DNA from 3 places in the Dermacoccus sp. PE3 genome. Region 1 is predicted to be linked to each of the others. Evidence: predicted binding sites of a transcription regulator. Region 1 holds the regulator's gene; each other region holds the start of a gene.

Region 1 (3,275 bases):
GCCGTGCTTCCACGACTGACCCTTGGGGATCGTCGGCCACTTGGACCACCCGAGGCGCTCGGGGCGCACCGACTGCCACACGTCGACGTAGGGGTGACCGACGATGAGCACGTGATCGCGGGCCTGCGGAAGTGCCTGGGCCTCGGCGACGATGCGGGCCTCCTTCGTGCCGGGCACGAGGTGGTCGACGAGGATGCCGAGACGGCGCCCCTTCTCGGGGCGGAAGTCGCGGATGACGGCGGCGAGGTCGTCGACGCCCTCGAGGTACTCGACGACGACGCCCTCGATGCGCAGGTCGTCACCCCAGACCTTCTCGACGAGTTCGGCGTCGTGACGGCCCTCGACGAAGATGCGCGAACCGAGGGCCACGCGCGCCTTGGCGTTCGGGACGGCGACCGAACCCGACGCCGTGCGTCCGGCCTGCACCTTGCGCTCGGCGAGTGCGGCAGCGTCTGCGGGACGCGGGGGAGTGAGGATGACGGGTTCACCGTCAACGAGGAAGCCACCCCCGAGGGCGAAGCCGCGGGTCTTGCCGAAGCGATCCTCGAGGAAGACGACGTGGGTTCCACCCGACTTCTCGACGCGAACGACGGCACCCACGTAACCGCTCTGGGCGTCCTCGACAACAACGTCGCGCTCGGCCGGCACCTCACGCGAGCGGCCGCGCTTGGGCGCGCGCCAGTCACCGGAGAGGACGTCGGAGCCGTAGCGGTCGTTCATGGCAGTCAGGGTAGGCAAGCCCGACGCGGCACGGGCGGAGGCGCGCTGGGCGGGCGCAGAAGCGGCGCCGCCCACGGTCAGGACGAGCGGAGGAAGGTGAGCACCGCCGCCACTCGACGGTGCTCGTCGCCGTCGGTGTGCAGATCGAGCTTGGTGAAGATGCGTTGCACGTGCTTCTCCACGGCGCCCTCCGTGACGACGAGGCGCTTCGCGATGCCTCGGTTCGTCAGACCCTCGGCGATGAGCAGGTGGATCCACCAGCCTGCGAACAGGTAGACGCTGTCGCGCAGTGCACGGCGTGGGGACCAGCGGAACTCGCGGTCCGTCGCCGAGCCGGCGGCGTTCGTGGGGACAGGGGCTGTGACGTCTGGAGTGCTCATCTCTTCGACGCTATGGAGAGGCACGGGGGCACAACCATCCTGCCTGCAGGTCTCCTGACGGTGGGGAAAACCCGACATTCCGGCCGGCCGCGGCCGCCACGCCCTGAGCGAACACGCCCGGAAAGATTTGGCACTCGATACCCGTGAGTGCCAACCTTGGAGGAGGTCAAAGGAGGTGTGAAGGCATGAGCAACGAGCGCCGTCTCGAAGTGTTGCGCGCGATCGTGCAGGACTATGTCTCCACGTCCGAGCCGGTCGGCTCCAAGGCCCTCCTCGAACGTCACCAGCTCGGTGTCTCGGCGGCCACGATCCGCAACGACATGGCGGCTCTCGAGGACGAGGGCCTCATCGCCGCGCCGCACACCTCCGCCGGGCGTGTTCCGACCGATGCCGGCTACCGCGTCTTCGTCGACCGCCTCTCTCAGGTGCGTCCGCTCACGCCGAGCCAGCGCCGCGCCATCCAGGCCTTCCTCGCGGAGAGCATCGACCTCGACGACATCGTCGAGCGCACCGCGCGTCTGCTCGCTTCGCTCACCCAGCAGGCCGCCGTCATGCAGTACCCGTCGCTGCGGCGCTCGCGGGTGCGTCACATCGAGTGCCTCGCGATGACGCCGACCCGCGCCATGCTCGTCGTCATCCTCGACTCGGGCCGCATTGAACAGCGCACCGTCGAGTTCGCCCACCCCGTGGCCGAGAGTGACGACTTCGTCGCACGGCTGCGCGGGCGACTCAACGCCGAGACCGACGGCCTTCTTCTCGCGGAGGCGGCCCGCGGCCTGTCGTTGCTGCGCGAAGCGTTCGAGCCCGAGCGGCGCGCTGACGTCGACGCCGTCGTCGAGACGATCACCGCCGTGTTCGGCGAGGAACGTGAGGAGCGTGTCGTGCTCGCCGGTACGGCCAACCTCGCGCGCGCCGGAACAGACGGGCTGCACGTGCAGCCGGTGCTCGACGCACTCGAGGAGCACATCGTCATCCTGCGCCTCATGAGCAACCTCGCCGAGGATGCCGAAGCCCACGACCAGGTGACGGTCCGCATCGGCGCGGAGAATCCCCACGAGGGCCTGCACTCGACGTCGCTCGTCACCACCTCCTACGGCCCCGATGCCGTGGCGGCCCTCGGCGTGCTCGGCCCCACCCGCATGGACTACCCCCAGACGATGGCGAACGTGCGGGCCGTGGCCCGCTACGTCTCACAGCTCATCGAGAGCTGACGCCCCGCACACATCCCTTTCCACCCGCTGACGACAAGGACGTTCGTGAACGACTACTACGCCGAACTCGGCCTCTCCCGCGATGCCTCAAGCGAGGAGATCAAGCGCGCCTACCGCAAGATGGCGCGCAAGCTCCACCCGGACGTCAACCCGTCCGACGAGGCGGCGGATCAGTTCAAGCGCGTCGGTCAGGCCTACGCGGTGCTCGGCGACCCCGAGAAGAAGGCCTCCTACGACCAGGGCGTCGACCCGTACGCGCCCGGCGGCGGTGCGGGTGCCGGCTTCGGCGGCGCCGGTTTCAGCTTCAGCGACATCATGGACGCGTTCTTCACCGGCGGCGCGGCGGGCGCCTCCGGTGGCCCGCGCAGCCGCGTGCAACACGGCCAGGACGCGCTACTGCCGCTCGACATTGAGCTGTCCGACGCCGTCTTCGGCGGCGAGGTCGACCTGACGTTCGACACGGCCGTCGTCTGCACGACGTGCCACGGCGATGGCTCGCGCCCCGGCACCGGCAAGCACACGTGTGACGTGTGTGGTGGTGCCGGTCAGACCCAGCAGGTGCAGCGCAGCTTCCTCGGCCAGGTGCTCACCTCGCGTCCGTGCACGGCGTGTGACGGCTACGGCGACATCATTGACAGCCCCTGCTTCGAGTGTGACGGCAACGGCCGCAAGCGCGACACCCGCACCATCAGCATCAAGGTGCCCGCGGGCGTCGACACCGGCACGCGCATCCAGCTGCGCGGCGAGGGCGAGGTCGGCCACGGCGGCGGCCCCGCCGGCGACCTCTACGTCGAGGTGCGCGTCGCGAAGCACCCCATGTTCCAGCGTCAGGGTGACGACCTGCACTGCTCGCTCGAACTGCCGATGTCGGCCGCGGCACTCGGCGCGTCCCTCCCGCTCGAGACGCTCGACGGCCCGCGCGACATCGACATCCAGGCCGGCACCCAGCCGGGCGACGTCGTCA
Region 2 (3,275 bases), on a different contig from region 1:
AGACGGTCGACGGACCACATGCGCGGATCGCGCAGGGGGGTCATCGACCACAGATCGAGCACGTAGCAGTCGTGCCGCTGCGCGATACCCCACAGGTTCGCAAGGTGCCACGTGATGCGCGGGCGCAGGCGCGTCATGATCTTCGACGCGGCGGGGTTGACGAGCGTCGCCAGCAGGACGTCGGAGCCGGCCTCCTTGAGGCGGACGACGGCGTCCTCGATGCCGGCCGCGAGATCGTCGAGGTTGACCGACGGGCGCATGATGTCGTTGCCGCCACCCACCATGCTCACGAGGTCGGGCTTCATCGCGAGGGCCGCGTCGAGCTGGGGGCCGATGACGTCCGCGAGTAGTCTGCCGCGCACCGCGAGGTTGGCGTACTCGAGCTTCGCGCCCCGCTCCTCCTGCTGCATCGCGATGTCGACGGCGAGGCGATCAGCCCACCCGAGGTAGGCGTCGTCCTCGCGGGGGTCGTGGTCGCTCATGCCCTCGGTGAAGGAGTCACCGATGGCGACGTACCGGTGCCAGAGCAGACCGTGGTGCGTCTGTTCGGATGCCTGAGCCCCGGGCGCGGGGAGGTCGTTCGTCATGCAATACGCCAATCGATCGTGTGGGTTTCGAGCTGCTCCAAGAGCTCGTTCGTGCGGCTGAAGGGCTTGCTGCCGAAGAAGCCGCTGCGCGCGGAAAGCGGTGAGGGATGCGCGGATTCGACGGTCGGGGTGTCGCCGAGGTGCGGGGCGAGTGAGCGGGCGTCGCGACCCCAGAGAATGGCGACGAGGGGCTGCTTGCGCTCGACGAGCGCCGTGATGGCCTGCGCCGTGACGTTCTCCCAGCCGTGACCGCGGTGGCTTGCGGGCTTGCCGGGCTGAACGGTGAGGCAGCGGTTGAGCAGCAGCACGCCCTGGTCGGTCCACGCGCTCAGGTCACCGTGTTCCGGCGGCTCGATGCCGAGGTCGTCCTTGAGTTCCGCGTAGATGTTCTGCAGGCTGCGCGGGATCGGGCGGACGTGCGCATCGACGGCGAAGCTGAGCCCGATCGGGTGCCCCGGCGTCGGGTACGGGTCCTGGCCGACGATGAGGACGCGCACGTCCTCGAACGGCTGGGTGAACGCTCGCAGGACGTTCTCGCCCGCCGGCAGGTACCCGCGCCCGGCGGCCACTTCGTCGCGCAGGAACTGCCCGGCAGCGGCGATGTGGTCGGCGACCGGCGCGAGGGGTTCCACCCAGCTGGGATGTACGAGTTCGTCATACGGCTGCGGCATGCCGCCAAATCTATCGCGAGTCGATTCACCGCGCGGCGTGCTCCGAACGGGCCGGAGGCTCGAGCGTCTTGCACGTGGATGGTCGGTTTGGGTGAAGATGCGCGCGACGTCGGCGTCATCTTCAGCCAAACCCGCCATCCACGCGCCTTTGTCCTGGCCCTGGTGTTCGGGCGGGCAGGAGGCGACGATCTACCCTGGTCGCATGCCCGTCATCGAGACCCCTGCAGGTGCCCGCGTCCCCGGTGACGACGAGGCGCCCGGGCTGAGTGAACGAGACCGCGCCATGCTCGCCTTCGAGCGCGAGTGGTGGAAGCTGCCCGGCGCCAAGGAAGCCGCCATCAAGGAGCGCTTCGGCATGAGCGCGACGCAGTACTACCAGCAACTCAACGCCCTCGCCGACACGGCCGAGGCGCTTGCGGCCGACCCTCTGCTCGTCAAGCGCATCCAGCGCCGTCGCGCCTCACGCCGTCGCACGAGCTGAGCGCCCACCCCGACCTGCGTCTGCCGCTGTGAGCGAACACGGCGGTCGCAGCCCCGTCGCCGTTTGCACTCGCAGGGGGCGAGTGCTAATCATGGCCTTAGCACTCTGAACATGAGAGTGACAAAGACCTGACTGCATGAGTGAGGGTTCGGGGCTCGCGCGACATGACCGCGCGAACGATCGGGCTCGTCCGTCGCGGGCGCTGGTGCGGTCACTACGTACGTCACGTGGAGGAGCCACGCACATGGCCAAGACCATTGCTTTCGACGAGGAGGCCCGTCGCGGCCTCGAGCGCGGCATGAACACCCTTGCCGACGCGGTGAAGGTGACGCTCGGCCCCAAGGGCCGCAACGTCGTCCTCGAGAAGAAGTGGGGCGCACCCACGATCACCAACGACGGTGTCTCCATCGCCAAGGAGATCGAGCTCGACGACCCGTACGAGAAGATCGGCGCGGAGCTCGTCAAGGAGGTCGCCAAGAAGACCGACGACGTCGCCGGTGACGGCACGACGACGGCCACCGTCCTCGCGCAGGCCATGGTGAAGGAGGGCCTGCGCAACGTTGCGGCCGGCGCCAACCCGATGGCGCTCAAGCGCGGCATCCAGCAGGCCGTCGACGCCGTGAGCAAGCAGCTGCTCGACCACGCCAAGGAGATCGAGACGAAGGAGCAGATCGCTGCTACCGCGTCCATCTCCGCCGCTGACCCGCAGATCGGTGAGCTCATCGCCGAGGCCATGGACAAGGTCGGCAAGGAAGGCGTCATCACCGTCGAGGAGTCGAACACGTTCGGCCTCGACCTCGAGCTCACCGAGGGTATGCGCTTCGACAAGGGCTACATCTCGGGTTACTTCGTCACCGACACCGAGCGTATGGAGGCCGTCCTCGACGACCCGTACATCCTCGTCGTCAACTCGAAGATCTCGAACATCAAGGACCTGCTGCCGGTTCTCGAGAAGGTCATGCAGTCGGGCAAGCCCCTCATGATCATCGCCGAGGACGTCGAGGGCGAGGCCCTGTCGACGCTCGTGGTCAACAAGATCCGCGGCACGTTCAAGGCCGTGGCCGTCAAGGCTCCGGGCTTCGGTGACCGCCGCAAGGCCATGCTCGGCGACATCGCCATCCTCACGGGCGGCCAGGTCATCTCCGAGGAGGTCGGCCTCAAGCTCGAGACCACCGAGCTCGACATGCTCGGCCGCGCCCGCAAGGTCGTCGTCACGAAGGACGAGACGACGATCGTCGAGGGCGCCGGCGACGACGAGCAGATCAAGGGCCGTGTTGCTCAGATCCGCGCCGAGATCGAGAACTCCGACTCCGACTACGACCGCGAGAAGCTCCAGGAGCGCCTCGCGAAGCTGGCCGGTGGCGTCGCCGTCATCAAGGCCGGTGCCGCGACGGAGGTTGAGCTCAAGGAGCGCAAGCACCGCATCGAGGACGCCGTTCGCAACGCGAAGGCCGCCGTCGAGGAGGGCATCGTCGCCGGTGGTGGCGTCGCGCTCATCCAGGCCACGAAGGACGCCGAGTCGGCCTTCGCCGGTCT
Region 3 (3,275 bases), 380 kb from region 1:
AGTGTTTTGACGTGCAGCGGAACGGCGTCGAGCACCCGGTATGCGCGACCGAGAAGACCGATGTCGGTGAGCGCGTCGGCGGTGACGTACCCGTACCCGGCCGTGAACTCGCGCCCGTCGACGGCGTTGAGCAACGCGCCGACGAGACCGCTACGCGTCAACGCTTTGTCGGCCTCGTAGAAGAAGGCGCCGAGGTCGGCGCGACGCGCGAGGGCCCCCGAGGCGTCGGCAGCGTCGGGCCTCGTGACGTGGCGAAGCTCGACGCTGTCGCCGCTGCTGTCTGCGTTGGCGGAACCGTCGGCGCGCTTGTCGGTCGGCCGCACGATCGTCGCCGTCGTGCCTTCGTCGCGAACGGCCTGGCCCCACCAAAGCGTCGCTTCGACGAGGTCGCCGGCGTACGAGACGAACTCCGCCTCGCAGTCGGGCGGGATGTCGCCGTGCGCGAAGCCGGGGGAGAGTTTGGCGCCGGCAGCCGGGGCATCAGCGGCGAGTTGCTGGACGAGTTCCCAGTCGGGCGAGAGCGCGGCCAGGGAGAAGGTTCGCTTGGTTCGGCCGTGGATGTCGGCAACGCCCGGGATGCGCCGGGCAGGGTCGAACCACCACGCGGCGTCCGGGGCTTCCCGGCGGAGTTCGGGTGCGAGGTCTTCGAGCAACCCCGTCTCCACGCGTGAGGCGGGGTAGGGCGCCAGGTTGTGGCGAGCGAGTTCGGCCGTCGTCGGGTCGGCTTCCACGGCAATGACGTCGAGGCCGGCACGAGCAAAACCGACGGCGTCCGCGCCGATGCCACACCCGCCGTCGACCACGCGTGAGGCGCCGGACGACCGCAGACGCTCGGCGTGCAGAGCCGCCACGGCCGAGCGAGTGGCCTGCTCGAGGGCGTCCGGGGTGAAGAACATCCGCTCGGCATTCGCGCCGAACTTCATGACGGCCTTCGCCCGCAATCGGCTCTGCGTCAGCGCCGCGGCGACGAGTTCGGGGGAGTAGCCCCGATCCCGCAATCGGGAGGTGAGCGCGACGGCGTTCTTCTCGTCGTAGGGCGGCAGCGATGCGAGCAGTTCACGACCCTCGTCGGACATGAGAGCGTGCGCGGCGGCGGCATCCATGGGCTCATTCTTTCAGGCGAACTTCCAACCAAGAGCCGCCCCGCCTGTGCGCCCTGAGCGAACGCCGACCCTCCACCTGGCACTCGGCTTGACCGAGTGCTAACCGAGCAATAAATTCGGAGTTAGCACTCACCCCTGGGTAAGTGCCAGCGAGCACGTCACCTCGACCCCCGCGACGGCGAGGCGGCACTGCGCGCTGTCATGCCACGCCACGTGGCGTGGGCAGGGGTGGACAAGCATCCGTCACGTCCGCGCGAGCGGACCGTCGCAACAAGGAAGGTGCCACCGTGTCGGTGAACATCAAGCCGCTGGAAGACCGCATCGTCGTCAAGTCCGTCGAGGCCGAGCAGACCACCGCGTCCGGCCTCGTCATCCCGGACACCGCCAAGGAGAAGCCCCAGGAGGGCGAGGTCATCGCCGTGGGCCCGGGTCGCGTGGACGACAACGGCAACCGCGTTCCGGTCGACGTCGCCGTGGGCGACAAGGTCATCTACTCGAAGTACGGCGGCACCGAGGTCAAGTTCGGTGGTGAGGAGTTCCTCATCCTCTCCGCCCGCGACGTGCTCGCCGTCGTCGCCTGACGATCCCACTCCGTGCGCGCATGCCCCGGCCGTGGCCCACGTCGGCCCGCCGGGGCATTGCGCTCCCTCCAGCCGCGCGTGAACTCACGCAGCAGGCTCCCGTTCCACGCCGCCTCGCGCGGCATCAACCAGAGAGGTTGAATCATGGCCAAGACCCTCGAATTCAACGACGACGCGCGTAAGTCGCTCGAGCGCGGTGTCGACGCGCTCGCCAACGCCGTCAAGGTGACCCTCGGCCCGAAGGGCCGCAACGTCGTCATCGACAAGTCCTGGGGCGCCCCCACCATCACGAACGACGGTGTCACCATCGCCCGTGAGGTCGAGCTCGAAGACCCGTACGAGAACCTCGGCGCGCAGCTCGCCAAGGAGGTCGCCACCAAGACGAACGACGTCGCCGGTGACGGCACGACGACCGCCACGGTTCTCGCCCAGGCCCTCGTCAAGGAAGGCCTGCGCAACGTTGCCGCCGGCGCGGCCCCGGCCGGTCTGAAGCGCGGTATCGACAAGGCCGTCACCGCCATCAACGACCAGCTGCTCGCCAACGCGCGCCCGGTCGACGGCAAGGACGACTACGCCAAGGTCGCTTCGCTCTCCGCCCAGGACGCCACCATCGGTGGCCTCATCGGTGAGGCGTTCGACAAGGTCGGCAAGGACGGCGTCATCACGGTCGAGGAGTCCTCCACCGCCGAGACGAAGCTCGAGTACACCGAGGGCATGCAGTTCGACAAGGGCTACCTCTCGCCGTACTTCGTCACCGACCCCGAGCGCATGGAGGCCGTCCTCGAGGACGCCTACATCCTCATCAACCAGGGCAAGATCTCGAACGTGCAGGACCTCCTGCCCGTCCTCGAGAAGGTCGTCCAGTCCGGCAAGCCGCTGCTCATCATCGCCGAGGACATCGAGGGCGAAGCCCTCTCGACGCTCGTCGTCAACAAGATCCGCGGCACGTTCAACGTCGTCGCCGTCAAGGCCCCCGGCTTCGGTGACCGCCGCAAGGCCATGCTGCAGGACATCGCCATCCTCACCGGCGGCCAGGTCATCGCCGAGGAGGTCGGCCTCAAGCTCGAGGCCGCCGACCTCGACGTCCTCGGCCAGGCTCGCCGCATCCAGGTGACGAAGGACTCCACGACGATCATCGACGGCGCCGGCCAGGGCGATGCAGTCGAGGGCCGCGTCAAGGAGCTCAAGGCCGAGATCGAGCGCACGGACTCCGACTGGGACCGCGAGAAGCTCCAGGAGCGCCTTGCGAAGCTCGCCGGCGGCGTCTGCGTCATCGGCGTCGGTGCCCACACCGAGGTCGAGATGAAGGAGAAGAAGCACCGCATCGAGGACGCCATCGCGGCCACGCGCGCGGCCATCGAGGAAGGCATCGTCGCCGGTGGTGGCTCCGCCGTCATCCACGCCGCCTCCGCGCTCGACTCCCTCCAGCTCAAAGGTGATGAGGCCACCGGCGCCACGCTCGTCGGCAAGGCCATCGCCGAGCCGCTGCGCTGGATCGCCGAGAACGCCGGCCTCGAGGGCTACGTCGCCGTCTCCAAGGTGCGCGAACTGCCCGTCGGCCAGGGCCTCGACGCCGCCACGGGCGACTACA

The links. The regulator HrcA, encoded in region 1, represses chaperone genes, less so after heat shock. The targets are predictions, from matches to a motif close to TTNGCACTCGNNNNNNNCGAGTGCNAA.
Region 2: a site for HrcA is predicted at 1,802-1,828, ahead of groL (chaperonin GroEL). Genes of this name have one in related genera too.
Region 3: a site for HrcA is predicted at 1,180-1,206, ahead of groES (co-chaperone GroES). Genes of this name have one in related genera too.

The regions. Positions count from the first base shown of each region.
Region 1 covers NZ_LDCM01000003.1:423,684-426,958, forward strand. The annotation lists gene AA983_RS09865 (DUF3097 domain-containing protein) at 1-720, opposite strand, end outside; gene AA983_RS09870 (response regulator transcription factor) at 798-1,100, opposite strand; gene hrcA (heat-inducible transcriptional repressor HrcA) at 1,286-2,311, shown strand; gene dnaJ (molecular chaperone DnaJ) at 2,357-3,275, shown strand, end outside.
Region 2 covers NZ_LDCM01000004.1:109,672-112,946, reverse strand. The annotation lists gene AA983_RS10890 (SGNH/GDSL hydrolase family protein) at 1-587, opposite strand, end outside; gene AA983_RS10885 (uracil-DNA glycosylase) at 584-1,258, opposite strand; gene AA983_RS10880 (DUF3263 domain-containing protein) at 1,461-1,739, shown strand; gene groL (chaperonin GroEL) at 1,984-3,275, shown strand, end outside.
Region 3 covers NZ_LDCM01000003.1:44,246-47,520, forward strand. The annotation lists gene AA983_RS08095 (THUMP-like domain-containing protein) at 1-1,103, opposite strand, end outside; gene groES (co-chaperone GroES) at 1,391-1,684, shown strand; gene groL (chaperonin GroEL) at 1,829-3,275, shown strand, end outside.